One region of the Micromonospora sp. DT62 genome, then DNA from elsewhere that is predicted to be linked to it. Evidence: riboswitches for the same ligand, from Rfam matches in the RefSeq annotation. Region 1 holds a riboswitch; the other holds the start of a gene.
The links. Region 1 has a riboswitch for cyclic di-AMP ahead of ACPXCB_RS17005 (NlpC/P60 family protein). Riboswitches for the same ligand answer to the same signal wherever they lie in the genome.
Positions count from the first base shown of each region.

Region 1 (6,180 bases):
CTGGTACGGCACGCCCTCCGGGTAGGCGGCCTGCTCCGGGTAGGCCCGGCCGTACACCGGGATGGTGGCCTTACCGGCCTTCGGGGTCACCACGAACCCGACGGTCCACTTAGCCGTTGGCTTGGCGGCGGGGTTGTGGAACCACCCCTTCTGGCCGAGGTACCAGATCGCGGTCCAGTCGCCCTGCACCTCGGCAAGCGCGTACGTCTGGCCGGCCGAGACGCGGGCGCCGTGGTCGGAGACGTACGTGGTGTTCGGGGTGCCGTCGGGCCGCAGCGCGATGTCGTTGACCAGCGGCGCGTCGTGGCTCGGCGCGTTGTGCAGGAACAGCGCGGAGGAGCCGCGCAGCGGGCAGGGGGCCGTCGCCGGGGGCGGGTTCGGCACGCCCGGAGGCTGCCGGTTGCAGCCGGTGAACGGCGGCTGGTTGGTGGCGAAGTCCGGGTCGATGGTGACCAGCCCGGTCCGGTGCGTGCCGGTCGACTTGAACGGCGCCTTGAGCAGGTCGAAGTAGTGCGACCAGTTCCAGTACGGTCCCGGGTCCCAGTGCATGCCGCGCACGTTCGCGGCGACGGTGCCGGGGACGTTGTCGTGCCCGATGATGTGGTTGCGGTCCAGCGGGATGTTGTACTGCCGCGCCAGGTGGCGGACCAGCTTGGCGGAGGTGCGGTACATCGCCTCCGTGTACCAGGTGCCGTGCCCGGCGAAGCCCTCGTGTTCGAGGCCGATGGACTTGGCGTTCACGTACCAGTTGCCGGCGTGCCAGCCGACGTTCTTGGTCTTGATGTGCTGGGCGATGTGCCCGTCCACCGAGCGCAGGGTGTAGTGCCAACCCACCCGCTTCGGGTCCTTGACCAGGTTGACGCTGGGACCGAAGTAGCCCTCGGTGTCGTGGATGACGATGTACTCGATCTTCTGCTGGGTGGGACGGTTGCCCAGGTCGTGGTTGCCGTAGTCGCCCAGGGTGGGGCCGTAGTTCTCGTACGGCGCCGGGATCCACTCGCAGGAGATGTCGCTCGGGCACTCCAGCCCGTCCGGTCGGGCGAGCTTGCGCAGGCGCAGCCGGTCCAGCCAGGAGCGGTCCGGCTGGACCGCCCGGCCGGCCAGCGTGACCCGCTGCCCGTCGTCGGTCACCCGGCTGTCGCCCGTGGCGATGGTGGCGTACACCTCGTTGGCGAAGGCCGCCGCGGCGTCGGCGCTGTCCGCGCCGGAGTACCGGGCCACCGCGCCGTACCAGGTCGCCGGGTCGGTGCCGGCGCCGACCGGGGCGCCGATCTCCTTCTGGTACGCGGCCAGCAGCGCCGCGCCGCCCCGGATGTTGGCCGTGACGTCCGTCCGCAGCGACTCCTCGCTGGCGCCGGTCAGGTCGGCGGCGGCGTCGACGGTCCGCAGCGCGGCCTCGGCGGGCGGCGTGGCGGCCGGCGGCTCGCCGGCCTCGGCCAGGGACGGGCGGGAGTCGTCGCCGCGCGGGTCCTCGGTGCCCTCGTCGTGGTGCGTGCCGCCGGCGAGGGCGGCGACGTGCTCGGCGTCGGTGAGGTGCATCGGTCCGTAGCCGCCGCTGGTGCTCGGCGTGCCGGCGTTGGTGTCCCAGCGGGACTGCAGGTAGGAGACCCCGAGCAGGACGCTCTCCGGTACGCCGTACTCGGCGGCCGCGGCGGCGTACTGCTGCTGCCGGTCGTTCACCGGCGCTGCCGCGGCGGCGGATCCGGCGGCGGTGAGCGGCGTCGTCGCCATGGCGGCTGCCACGGCGGCGGCCAGCAGGACGCGTCTGCTCCTCGATGTCGCTGACAGGTGCATCAGACCCCCAGTTCGGACGGGCAAAGGTGGGGTCACCTTCGCCCCGCCCGCCGCCTCTGGTCAATACCTTTCCGTCAGACACTTCAGAAGGAAGGAAATCTTCGTTGCCCGGGTTGCGGAACCGCCCGACCCGGGTGGGTACGGAGTGTCACTGCCCGTAGGGTTGCGGATCGATAACGGTCGTCTCTACTCTGGTCCTTCGTCGGCCGGTGACATTCCGTCCAACCAGGGCGGTGACGGTCCGACACCGCCGAGTCGCTCCCGAGCGAGCCGGGGACCCATGTTCCCCGGGGTGAATCCGCAGTCCTGCGGTAGGGCGCCCCTTCCCGCCCGAACCCGTCAGCTAACCCGGTAGGCGGTACGGAAGAAGGAGTACGAAGCCCGGTGGCACACCATGCCCCGCGGCCACCGTCGGCCCGGTCGGCCCTCGCCGACCCGGTGACGGCTGCGCCGCGCCCACGCTGGTACCGCTGCACCACCGCCCTCGCCGCCCTGGCCGCGTTCGCCGTCGTCCTGACCGGCGGCGCCACGGCGGCCCACGCCGAACCGACGGTCGCCGAGATCGAGCGGCAGATCGACGAGGACTGGAACAAGCTCGAACCGATCATCGAACGGCACAACGCCACCCGACAGGACCTGGCCGCCAGGCGAAAGCAGGCCGACGCGCTCGCCGCGCAGATCGGTCCCCTGGAGAAGCAGGTCGACCAGGCGATGGAGAAGGTCGGCGCGCTGGCGGCCCGCGCCTACAAGGGCGAGAACGTCTCCGCCGTCAACGCCCTGCTGGGCAGCCGCTCACCGAGCGAGATGATCGGGCAGCTCGAGCTGCTCGACCAGTTCGCCCAGCACCAGCAGCAGGACGTGCGGCAGGTCGCCGAGCTGCGCGACCGGCTGGCCGCCAAGAAGGCGCCGCTGGACGAGATGGTCGTCCAGCTCAGCCGCACCGAGGCCCAGCTCGCGGCGAAGAAGAAGCAGATCAACGCCGAGATCGACCGGTTGCAGAAGCTGCGGCTGCGGGTCTACGGCAACGGCGGCGGCGGGCCGCTGCGCCCCGCCCCCTGCCCGGCCGGCTATCCCGGCGGCCCGGCCGGCACCGCCGTGAAGTTCGCCTGCGCGCAGATCGGCAAGCCCTACGTCTGGGGCGCCGAGGGGCCGAACTCGTACGACTGCTCCGGCCTGATGCTCGCCGCCTGGGCGAAGGCGGGGGTGTCGCTGCCGCACAACGCCGCGCAGCAGCGGCGGGCCACCGCGTCCGTCAGCCGGGGCGAGCTGCGCCCGGGCGACCTCGTCTTCTACTACAGCGACCTGCACCACGTCGGCATGTACGTCGGCGGGGGCTGGGTGGTGCACGCCTCCCGGGCCGGGGTGCCGATCAGGATGAAGAAGGTCGACGACGGCCCGATCCACAGCTACGGCCGGCCCGGCTGAGGTGCAAGGAAGGGCACCTTCCTGACGGATCCGGTAGAGGAAGGTGCCCTTCCTGACACGTAGCGGCCCGGGTCAGCGGGTGGGCCAGGTGCGCCAGTGCTGCCAGGAGCGGCTCGGGGTCGGGCCGCGCTGCCCCTGGTAGCGCGAGCCGTAGACGGCCGAGCCGTACGGATGCTGCGCCGGCGACGAGAGCCGGAAGATGCAGAGCTGGCCGATCTTCATGCCCGGCCAGAGGGTGATCGGCAGGTTGGCGACGTTGGACAGTTCGAGGGTCACGTGACCGGAGAAGCCCGGGTCGATGAAGCCCGCCGTGGAGTGGGTGAGCAGGCCCAACCGGCCCAGTGAGCTCTTCCCCTCCAGGCGGCCGGCGAGCTGGTCGCCGAGCGTGATCACCTCCAGCGTCGAGGCGAGCACGAACTCGCCCGGATGCAGCACGTACGGCTCGCCGTCGGGCACCTCGACCATCGACGTGAGGTCGTCCTGCTGCTGCGCGGGGTCGATGTGGGTGTAGAGGTGGTTGTTGAAGACCCGGAAGTGCTTGTCCAGGCGTACGTCGATGCTGGACGGTTGCACCAGCGCGGGCTCGAACGGCTCCAGCGCGAGCGTCCCCGCCTCGATCTCGGAGGCCAGGTCGCGGTCGGAGAGCAGCATCCGCACACCTTAGCGACCGACACGCGTGACCTGCGTGTCGGAGTGCATCTTCGTACAATTGTTCGATAGAATGCCGGCATGGCTTCCTGGTCCGAATTCGCCGCCGACGAGCCCCGCCTCGCCGACGGGATCCGCCTCCTCATGCAGCAGTACGGGCCGGGCTTCGGCTACCTGGCCACCGTCCGCGCCGACGGCGGTCCCCGGGTGCACCCGGTCTCCCCGGTGATCACCGACGAGGGGCTCTTCTGCTTCGTCGTCGACTCGCCCAAGCGGCGCGACCTGGAGCGCGACGGCCGCTACGCGCTGCATTCGTTCCCGCCCGAGGAGAGCGACGACGAAGCCTACGTCGCTGGCCACGCCCGCCCGGTGACCGACCCGGCGCGGGTCGCCCGGCTGGCCCGCAGCCACCGGGCCGCGCCGCAGGTCGACTGGCGGGTCTTCGAGTTCACCGTCGACGTGGCGATGCTGGCCCGCCGCGAGTCCGGCGTCGCGGGCGGCGCCAGCGAGTGGCACGGCCGGCCCGCCGTGCAGGTGTGGCTCGACCCCCGCGCGGCCGACGTCGGCACCGCGCTGGTGCCCGAGACCCGGTCGGGGCGCGTCGGCGACCACGCCGCCCGCCCCGCCGCCTGAGACGCGGTGCGGCGCCCCGGGCCGTCCCCCTCCGGGGCGCCGCACCGTGACCACCGCCCGACACCCGCGTGCGCGGCCGCACAGACGCCGGTGCCGGCCCCGTCGAGCGAGGCCGGCACCGGTGGAGTCGTACGGCGGAACTACGCCGCGCGGTACGCGTTCCAGGCGGTCAGCATGCGGCTGGCCTGCCCGGCGGTGAACTGGTACATGCAGGAGTCGTAGCTGTAGTCCATGAAGTTGGTGATCGGGTCGACGCCGGGGGCGGTGCAGGTGTTCCGCCCGGTCGGGCAGCCGGAGGCCGGCGAGGCCTCGGCAGCGGTGTCGCTGACGCTGTCGCCCGAGCCGGAGCAGCCGCCCTGGAAGGTGTGGTAGAGGTTCAGCCAGTGGCCGACCTCGTGGGTGCCCGTGTCGCCCTGGTTGTAGTTGGTGGCGGTGCCGCCCGGCAGCGACTCGCTCAGCACGACGACGCCGTCCATGCTGTTGAGGTTGCGGGTCGGGAAGGTCGCCCAGCCGAGCAGGCCGTTGCTCAGCTCGCCCAGGTAGATGTTGAGGGTGTTCTTGCCGCCCGTACGCAGCGAGGTCTTCATCGACCGCTCCGCCGAGGAACCCGACACGATCGGGTACCAGGACGGGTTCGTCACCCGGTTGATCTTCTGGAGCTGGAAGCTGAACGCGGTGGACGCGCCGCCGGTGGCCCCGCTGAACGACTGGTTCAGCACGTTGATCTGCGAGTTGACCATCGAGTCGGGGATGTTGCCGCCGGCCCGGGTGCTGTTCTCCTGGATCACGTGCACCACCACCGGGATGGTGACGGCGGCGGCCATCGTGGAGGCCCCGGCGCCGGTACGGAACCGGGCCCGCTCGCGCAGCGCGGCGGCCATGTCGGCCTCGCGCTCGCGGGTCTCCGCGAGGGTCAGCTCGTTCGGCTCGTGCTTGGCGCCGCTGCCCGGCTTGACGCGGGCGTCCGAGTGGACGTCGGCCGGCTCGACGCAGACCTCGGTCGGGGCGGCGGAGAAGGCCGAAGCGGCCGGTACGACACCGACGGCGGCGGTGCTGAGCAGCAGCGCGAGGGTCGTCGACGCGACGCCGGCCGTACGCCGGGTCAGCAGGTTGGGACGGAGTCCCATGGGCCCACCTCTTTCTGGCGGCGCGACAGGGGGTATGTCACGCCGTGGCTGGAACGTTGGGCAGACGTTACAACCCATCGATTGATTTGAGAATGGCCATATGTTGCCGCGGTGGAAATTTTCCTGGCAGCGGCTGGGCGCGCATCGACGTTGCTTCACGCGGGACGCGACTCGCCGTCCGGATCCGGACCACGGCGCGCGGGACGGGCTCGTCGGGCCACGCGGACCGGGCAGTTCATGGTCGGCGGTGACGCGGCGGAGTGGTGGCGCGGCTGGCGGTGGCAGGGGAGCGGTGGCGCGGGCGGGCAGTGATGGGCTGGCGGTGGCGCGGCGGACGGTGGCCTGACCGTGGTAGCGGCGTGGCTGGCGCGGCGTGGAGCGGCGGGCGGGGGCGCGGAGCGATCTTGGTAAGTTCAGGCCCCTCCGGCGGCCGTTAGCTGCCAAGATCGCGGCACCGGGTGGTGTCGGAGGGGTACCTGGGTGCAGCGTCGTGACGACTCAGGTACAGTGGTGCCGCCTGCGGGTGTAGTTCAATGGCAGAACATCAGCTTCC
Region 1 is NZ_JBNCOB010000011.1:341-6,520, forward strand. Features, by position in the region: gene ACPXCB_RS17000 (N-acetylmuramoyl-L-alanine amidase) at 1-1,731, opposite strand, end outside; cyclic di-AMP (ydaO/yuaA leader) riboswitch at 2,033-2,166, shown strand; gene ACPXCB_RS17005 (NlpC/P60 family protein) at 2,179-3,219, shown strand; gene dcd (dCTP deaminase) at 3,292-3,870, opposite strand; gene ACPXCB_RS17015 (pyridoxamine 5'-phosphate oxidase family protein) at 3,949-4,500, shown strand; gene ACPXCB_RS17020 (zinc metalloprotease) at 4,641-5,627, opposite strand; tRNA gene ACPXCB_RS17025 (tRNA-Gly) at 6,147-6,180, shown strand, end outside.

Region 2 (7,888 bases), on a different contig from region 1:
TCCAGCGTCGGCCCGGGTGACCAGGCCGTTCACGTGAGGTAGCGAGGTGTGGGATGAGTCGTCCCGGATCGCCAGGAACGCAACCCGGCCCGGAGCGGACGCTCCCGGTGCCGGCCACGGCCGGGGCCCCGGCCGACGTCGGCACCGCGTTCGCCGTCCCCACGAGTCCCAGGCAGGCGCTCGCCGAGCTGCACGCCGGCAACCGGCGGTTCGTGACCGGCGCCCCGCGCCACCCCAACCAGGACGCCGGGCACCGCGCCGCGGTCGCCGACGGGCAGCACCCCTTCGCGGTGATCGTCGGTTGTTCCGACTCCCGGCTCGCCGCCGAGATCATCTTCGACCGCGGCCTCGGTGACCTCTTCGTGGTCCGCACCGCCGGGCACACCATCGGTCCCGAGGTGCTGGGCAGCGTGGAGTACGCCGTCACGGTCCTGGGCACGCCGCTGGTGGTGGTGCTGGGGCACGACTCCTGCGGGGCCGTCCAGGCGGCGCGTACGGCGGACGCCACCGGCACCCCGCCGGTCGGGCACCTGTGCGCCGTGGTGGACGCCGTGGTGCCGAGCCTGCGCCGGGCCGCCGCCGAGGGCGTGGACGACATCGACGGGATCGTCGACATCCACATCGCGCACACCGTCGAGGCGATGCTGGGCCGCTCCGCCGTCCTCGCCGTGGAGGTGGCCGCCGGCCGCTGCGGGGTGGTCGGCATGTCGTACCGGCTGACCGCCGGCGAGGTGCGGACGGTGGCCGAGGTGCCCGCCCGTACGGCCGACGCGCCGGAGACGGCGGCCAGCGCCGCGCTCGCCTGAACAACCGCCCACCGCCCGCCCGTCACCGCCGTGGCGGGCGGGTCCGTACGACGAGACAGGGCCGCCCCGCGTTCGGCGGGGCGGCCCTGTCCGCGCTCTCGGCTGTGCCGCGCGTGTGCGTGTCTACCAGAGCGACACGTGGACGTGGTCGGTGTGGTTCGACGGACCGCTGTAGGAACTCCAGCCCGTCGCCGGGAACCAGATCTGTCTGTTCCAGATCACGTAGTAGACGCCGAGCCGGTCGGCGTTGCGGACCAGGAACGCGGTCAGGTTGTTGCCGTACATGTAGGTGTCGTCGTTGTGCCAGGGGGAGAAGCCGCTCCTCTGCAGCGACCAGTCGCAGGCCCGGCCCTTCGGGTGCTCGTACGGCCCGCCGGAGCGGTAACAGCCGACGAACCGGTTGAAGCCGGCCCGCTTGACCTCCTTGTACATGTGCAGGGTGCGCGCGGTGATGCGGCCGGAGGTGGTGGGGTCGTCCTCGGTGGGTGACAGCGGCGTCCAGTCGCCGTCGGCTGCCCGCCCCGGCGCGATCTTCGCCACCGGCGAGGTGGCGACCACCTTGCCACTGGTCAGCCCTCTGCCGCCGACCAGCGCGAGCGCCTTCTCCGCCTCCCGCTTGCCGCGCGCGATCTCGTTCGTCAGCTTCTGCTGTTCGCGGACCTCGGTGTCGAGCGCCAGCTTGGCCTGCTCGGCGCGGTCCTTGACCGCGTTCACCTCGGCGAGCTTCTTGGAGTTGACCAGGTTGAGCTCGTCGAGGGCGGCGGCGCGCTTGACGAACGAGTCGGGGCTGGCGGTGTCCAGCAGCATGGACACCGCGCCGATCCGCCCGGTGCGGTAGGACTGGGCGGCGATCTGGCTGACCTGGGGGGCCAGCGCGTTCAGTTCGGCCTGCGCCCGGGAGACCTCCAGGGCCAGTTCGAGTTGGCGCTTCTTCGAATTGGCCAGCTTCGCCTTGGCCTGCACGTAGGACCGGTTCCGGGCCTCGATGAGGTCGTCGAGCAGCTTGGGCTCGTCGTCCCCGTGCCCGGAGGGCTTGGGCGGGGTGGGCGCGGCCGCTGCCGGGAGAGGCCCGGCGAAGACCGCCAGGGCGGCGAGTACGGCCACCACGGGCGTCAACCAGCGGCGTAGGGGTGCCGTCACAGTTTTCCCTTCCGTCGACCGCCGACCGGGTTAGCTGACGGGTTCGGGGCGGAAGTGGCCCCTACCGCTGTCGCGGATTCACCCCACGTACCTGGGTCCCCGGTTCGCCTCGCGGCGATTGGGCGGCGGCACCGCAGGCGCCGCTGCGCGCCTTCGGCGGTGACCGGCAGCGAGGTTACCCGAGAACGCTCCCGGGGATCTACGTCCCTAAGCCGACTAAATGCGTTATTTCGTAATGGCGGACGGTGAGCAGTGACGCGTTTATCAGGTCGAACGTTCTGTTCGGTCACGCTGAGGAGCGTCACCATGCGATGTCCGTACTTCTGCCCCCGGCGGGCGCGGCGGACGGCGTGTCCCCACGCGGCCCGCTGAGGGCCTCCAGCGCCTCGGACCGGTCGGTGGCCGGCCGGGGCGTCGGCGCGGGCGTGGCGCGGTCGCTGGCGTCCCCGCCGCGTCGGCCGGCCGTGGTCACCAGGGCCGCCAGCGCGGTGGTCAGCGGCACGGCGGCGATCAGGCCCAGGGTGGCGACCGCGCTGCGGACGATCTCCTGGGCGAGGAACTCGCTGGTGAGAAGCTGGGTCACCGCCCGCGAGTCGGCGGTCAGCAGGAGCAGCACCGGCAGCGAGGCACCGGCGTACGCCAGCACGATGGTGTTCACCGTCGAGGCGATGTGCGCCCGGCCGACCCGGGTCGCCGCCCGGTAGAGCTGTGTCCGGGACAGCCCGGGGTTGGCGTGCGCCAGCTCGGTGACCGTGGCGGCCTGGGTCACCGTGACGTCGTCCAGCACGCCGAGGGAGCCGATGATGATGCCGGCCAGCAGCAGCCCGTGCAGGTCGACGTCGGCCTGGTACATCGACAGCGTGGTGGCGTCCTCGGAGCCGAACCCGGTCAGGTGGGTCGCGGCGGTGGCGATCGTGCCGAGGACACCGGTCAGCACCAGGCTGCCCAGCGTGCCGAGCACGGCGACCGAGGTCTGCGCGGTCACGCCGTGGGTCAGGTAGAGCACCACGAACATGATCAGAGCGGCGCCGACGACCGCGACCAGCAGGGGCGGGTTCCCGGCGCTGATGCCCGGCAGCACGAAGGTCAGCAGGATGGCGAAGCTCGCCGCCAGGCCGGCCAGCGCGGCCAGCCCGCGCCACCGCCCGAAGGCGACGATGGCGGCCGCGAAGAGCGCCACCAGCCAGACCAGCGGCTCGCCGCGCTGGTGCTCGGCGATGTTGTAGGTGCTGGCCGTGGGGTCGGCGGGGTCGGTGAGCTCGACCAGGATGATCTCGTCGTCCACGGCGACGGTCGGCGCGCCGGGGCCCGCGGGCACCGGCGTCTCCACCTGCTGGCCGGCGTCGGGGCCGTCCTGCACCTGCACGGTGACCGTGCCGCAGGGGCCCTGCGACGCGTCGGGGCTTCCCTCCGGGGCCTCCGGGGCGGGCGGGCACGGCTCCGTCACCACCCGGGTCACCGTGCCGTGGTAGCGGGGCGCGTCGGTGCCGGTCGCCGGGTCGGGCGCGTCCCACGGCCACAGCACCAGGGCGGCGATCAGCGTGGCGACGAAGAGGGGCACCACCGTCGCGACGAGGATCCGTCGCACCCTCGGCGGGGCGGACGGAGCGGGACGGCTGTGGTCGGCGCCCATCGAGTGTCTCCCTACGAATCCAGGGCGGGGTACGTGCCGGCGGGGCCGGTCGGTTCACCCGTCGCCGCGTGGCCGGGACGGGGATCGCTTCCGCGTGGCGGTGCGGTCACGTACCGCGGTCCTGGGCCCCTGCCCGGTCGCGGGTGGGCGGTGCCGCCGCCCGGCGGGGCGCGCGGGGCGGGCGGTGCGGAATCCGGAGGGCCACCGGCCGAATGGTAGCCACCCCGACATCCGGGCGCAGGTCGTGCGGGTGGTGTCGGAGGAATGGCGTCGCCGTGGGGGCGCGCTCGTCGCGGGGCCGGGTGCCGGGGCGGGTCAGCCGCGCTTCATCAGGCGGCCGACGGCGGCCATCATCTCGGTGGCCATCTCGTCGGCGCGGCCCTCGGCCGCGCCCTCGCGCATGCAGTGCCGGGCGTGCCCGTCGAGCAGGCCCAGCGCGACCTTGTCCAGGGCGGCCTGGATCGCGGAGATCTGGGTGAGCACGTCGATGCAGTAGCGATCCTCGTCGACCATCTTCTCGATGCCACGGACCTGCCCCTCGACGCGGCGCAGCCGCGCGAGCAGCTGATCCTTGGTGGCGGTGTAACCCCTGGTCGGGGTGGGCGTCGGTGTGGTCATGGGGTCGAGGATACCGTACCCCTCGGGGGTATGGTACGTTCGCTCTTGACCGGGATACCCCCACCGGGTACCGGTACATGGCACAGGCGCCGGTCCGCCTCCGATTTACCCCTGGGGGGTATAGGCTGGAGGCGTCGAGAGGAGAGTTCCATGATCACCACGACGTACCAGGTGCAGGGCATGACCTGCGGGCACTGCGCCACCGCGGTCAGCACCGAGGTCGGCGCGATCCCGGGCGTCAGCGACGTCCAGGTCGACGTCGCCGCCGGTCAGGTCACCGTCACCAGCGAGGGTCCGTTGGAAACCGACACCGTGCGCTCCGCCGTCGACGAGGCCGGCTACGACCTCGTCGGCGCCTGACGGCGGGCACGGGGGAGACGAGGCACACCATGAACACGGCGACGAAGCTGAGCGGTTTCGCCCTCGGCCTCGCGGTGGTGTTCGGCGCGACGTACGGGGTCGGCCGGGTGGCCGACCCCGTGGCGCCGCCCGCCGAAGCCCCGCACGACGCCACCGGGGGGCACGGCAACGGCGGCGAGGACGGACACGGGAGCGACAACGGCGCGGCGGCGCACCTGCCCGGCGGCCTGCTCGTCTCCGACCGCGGCTACACCCTGCGCCCGGTGGACGCCCCGGCCGGGCAGTTCGCCTTCCAGGTCACCGGTCCGGACGGCCGGGCGGTGACCGCGTACGACGTGGCGCACGACAAGCGCATGCACCTGATCGTGGCCCGCCGCGACCTCTCCGGCTTCCGGCACGTGCACCCCGAGATGGCACCGGACGGCACCTGGCGGGTCGACTCGCCGCTCGCCGGGCCCGGCGTCTGGCGGGCGTTCGCCGACTTCACCCCGACCGGGGGCGAGGCGCTGACGCTCGGCGTCGACGTGACCGTCCCCGGCGCGCTGACCGGGCGGCCCCTGCCCGCCCCGGCGACCAGCACCACGGTCGACGGCTACACCGTCACGCTCAACGGCGCCCCGGAGCCCGGCCGCACCGCCGAGCTGACCCTGACCGTGAGCCGCGCCGGCGCGCCGGTCACCGACCTGGAGCCCTACCTGGGCGCGTACGGCCACCTGGTGGCGCTGCGCCAGGGCGACCTGGCGTACCTGCACGTGCACCCGCACGGCGAGCCGGGCGACGGGCGGACGCGACCCGGCCCCGAGGTGAGCTTCTCGGCGGAGATGCCGTCGGCCGGGGCGTACCGCCTCTACCTGGACTTCAAGCACGGCGGCGTGGTGCGTACCGCCGAGTTCACCGTCGTCGCCGGCAGCCCGACCGCGCCGGGTGTGCCGGCGGCGACCAGCTCCCCGACGGCGGGCACGCCCGCCGCCACGAGCTCCCCGACCGCCGGCGCCGACCACGGCGTCCCCGGTCACGGGCACGACTGACGGGAAGCATGATGACCACCAAGCCCTTGCTGACGGCGCCGAACCAGATCGAGCTGGCGATCGGCGGGATGACCTGCGCCTCCTGCGCGGCCCGGATCGAGAAGAAGCTGAACCGGATGGACGGGGTGACCGCCACCGTCAACTACGCCACGGAGAAGGCCACCGTCCGGTACGCCGACGAGGTCACCCCGGACCAGCTGATCGCCACGGTGGAGAAGACCGGCTACACGGCGGCCCTGCCGCCCCCGCCCACGCCCGCCGGCAGCGAACCGGCCGCCGAGCCGGTGGACGAGCTGCGCGGCCTGCGTACCCGGCTGTGGGTCTCGGCCGTGCTCACCGTGCCGGTGATCGTGCTGGCGATGGTGCCCGCCTGGCAGTTCGACTTCTGGCAGTGGCTGTCGCTCACCCTGGCCGCCCCGGTCGTGGCCTACGGCGGGCTGCCCTTCCACCGGGCGGCCTGGATCAACCTGCGGCACGGCGCGGCGACCATGGACACCCTGGTCTCGCTCGGCACCCTGGCGGCGTTCGGCTGGTCGGTCTGGGCGCTCTTCCTCGGCACCGCCGGTACGCCGGGGATGACCCACCCGTTCAGTCTCGCCATCAACCGCTCCGACGGCGCCGGCAACATCTACCTGGAGGCGGCGGCCGGGGTGACCGTGTTCATCCTCGCCGGCCGCTACTTCGAGGCGCGGGCGAAGCGGACCGCCGGCGCGGCCCTGCGGGCTCTGCTCGAACTCGGCGCCAAGGACGTCGCGGTGCTGCGCGGCGGCGCGGAGACCCGGATCCCGGTGGACCAGCTCGTGGTGGGGGACCGGTTCGTGGTGCGGCCCGGTGAGAAGATCGCCACGGACGGCGTGGTCGACGAGGGCACCTCGGCGGTCGACGCCAGCATGCTCACCGGCGAGTCCGTCCCGGTCGAGGTCGGTCCGGGTGACTCCGTGATCGGCGCGACCGTCAACGCGGGCGGCCGGCTGGTGGTCACCGCCACCCGCATCGGCGGCGACACCCAACTGGCCCAGATGGCCCGGCTGGTCGAGCAGGCACAGACCGGCAAGGCGGCGGTGCAGCGGCTGGCCGACCGGATCTCCGGCGTCTTCGTGCCGATCGTGATCGCCCTCGCGGTGGGCACCCTCGGCTGGTGGCTCGGCAACGGGTCGGGCGGCACCGCCGCGTTCACCGCCGCCGTGGCGGTGCTGATCATCGCCTGCCCGTGCGCCCTCGGGCTGGCCACGCCGACCGCCCTGCTGGTCGGCACCGGCCGGGGCGCGCAGCTCGGCGTCCTGATCAAGGGGCCGGAGGTGTTGGAGTCCACGAAGCAGGTGGACACCGTCGTGCTGGACAAGACCGGCACCGTCACCACCGGTCGGATGACGCTGGTGGACGTGGTCCCGGCGGCCGGCGAGGAGCGCGAGGAACTGCTGCGGCTCGCCGGGGCGCTGGAGTCCGCGTCCGAGCACCCGATCGCCCGGGCCGTCGCCGCCGGGGCGGCCGAGGCGGGCGTGCTGCCGCCGGTGACCGGGTTCGCCAACGCCGAGGGGCTCGGCGTGAGCGGGACGGTCGACGGCCGGAAGGTGCTCATCGGTCGGCCCCGGCTGCTGCGCGAGCACGGCCTCGACGTACCGGAGGAGGTCGCGCGGGCGGCGGCCACGGCGGAGGCCCAGGGGCGGACGGCGGTGCTGGCCGGCTGGGACGGCCGGGCCCGCGGGGTCCTCGCGGTGGCCGACGTGGTCCGACCGACGAGCCGGGCGGCGATCACACAGCTGCGCGCGCTCGGCCTGACGCCGGTGCTGCTGACCGGCGACAACACCACCGTCGCCCGCGCCGTGGCCGCCGAGTTGGGCATCGACGAGGTGGTCGCCGAGGTGCTGCCCGCCGACAAGGTCGACGTCGTGCGGCGGCTCCAGGACGAGGGGCGGGCGGTGGCGATGGTCGGCGACGGGGTCAACGACGCCGCCGCGCTGGCCCAGGCCGACCTCGGCCTGGCGATGGGCACCGGCACGGACGTGGCGATCGAGGCGTCCGACCTGACCCTGGTCCGGGGCGACCTGATGGCCGCCGTGGACGCGATCCGGCTCGCCCGGCGCACCCTCGGCATCATCAAGGGCAACCTGTTCTGGGCCTTCGCCTACAACGTGGCGGCCCTGCCGCTGGCCGCCGCCGGCCTGCTGAACCCGATGATCGCCGGTGCCGCGATGGCCTTCTCCTCGGTCTTCGTGGTCGCCAACAGCCTCCGGCTGCGCGGCTTCCGCCCGGTCTCCTGACCCCCTCCGCACCGGTGCCGCCGGCCCCATCTGTCAGGGGCC
Region 2 is NZ_JBNCOB010000021.1:47,904-55,791, reverse strand. Features, by position in the region: gene ACPXCB_RS24070 (carbonic anhydrase) at 54-806, shown strand; gene ACPXCB_RS24065 (coiled-coil domain-containing protein) at 930-1,946, opposite strand; cyclic di-AMP (ydaO/yuaA leader) riboswitch at 1,950-2,081, opposite strand; gene ACPXCB_RS24060 (YibE/F family protein) at 2,248-3,579, opposite strand; gene ACPXCB_RS24055 (metal-sensitive transcriptional regulator) at 3,895-4,197, opposite strand; gene ACPXCB_RS24050 (heavy-metal-associated domain-containing protein) at 4,348-4,557, shown strand; gene ACPXCB_RS24045 (hypothetical protein) at 4,587-5,585, shown strand; gene ACPXCB_RS24040 (heavy metal translocating P-type ATPase) at 5,594-7,846, shown strand.
Region 2: another riboswitch for cyclic di-AMP. It lies ahead of ACPXCB_RS24065 (coiled-coil domain-containing protein); the one in region 1 lies ahead of ACPXCB_RS17005 (NlpC/P60 family protein).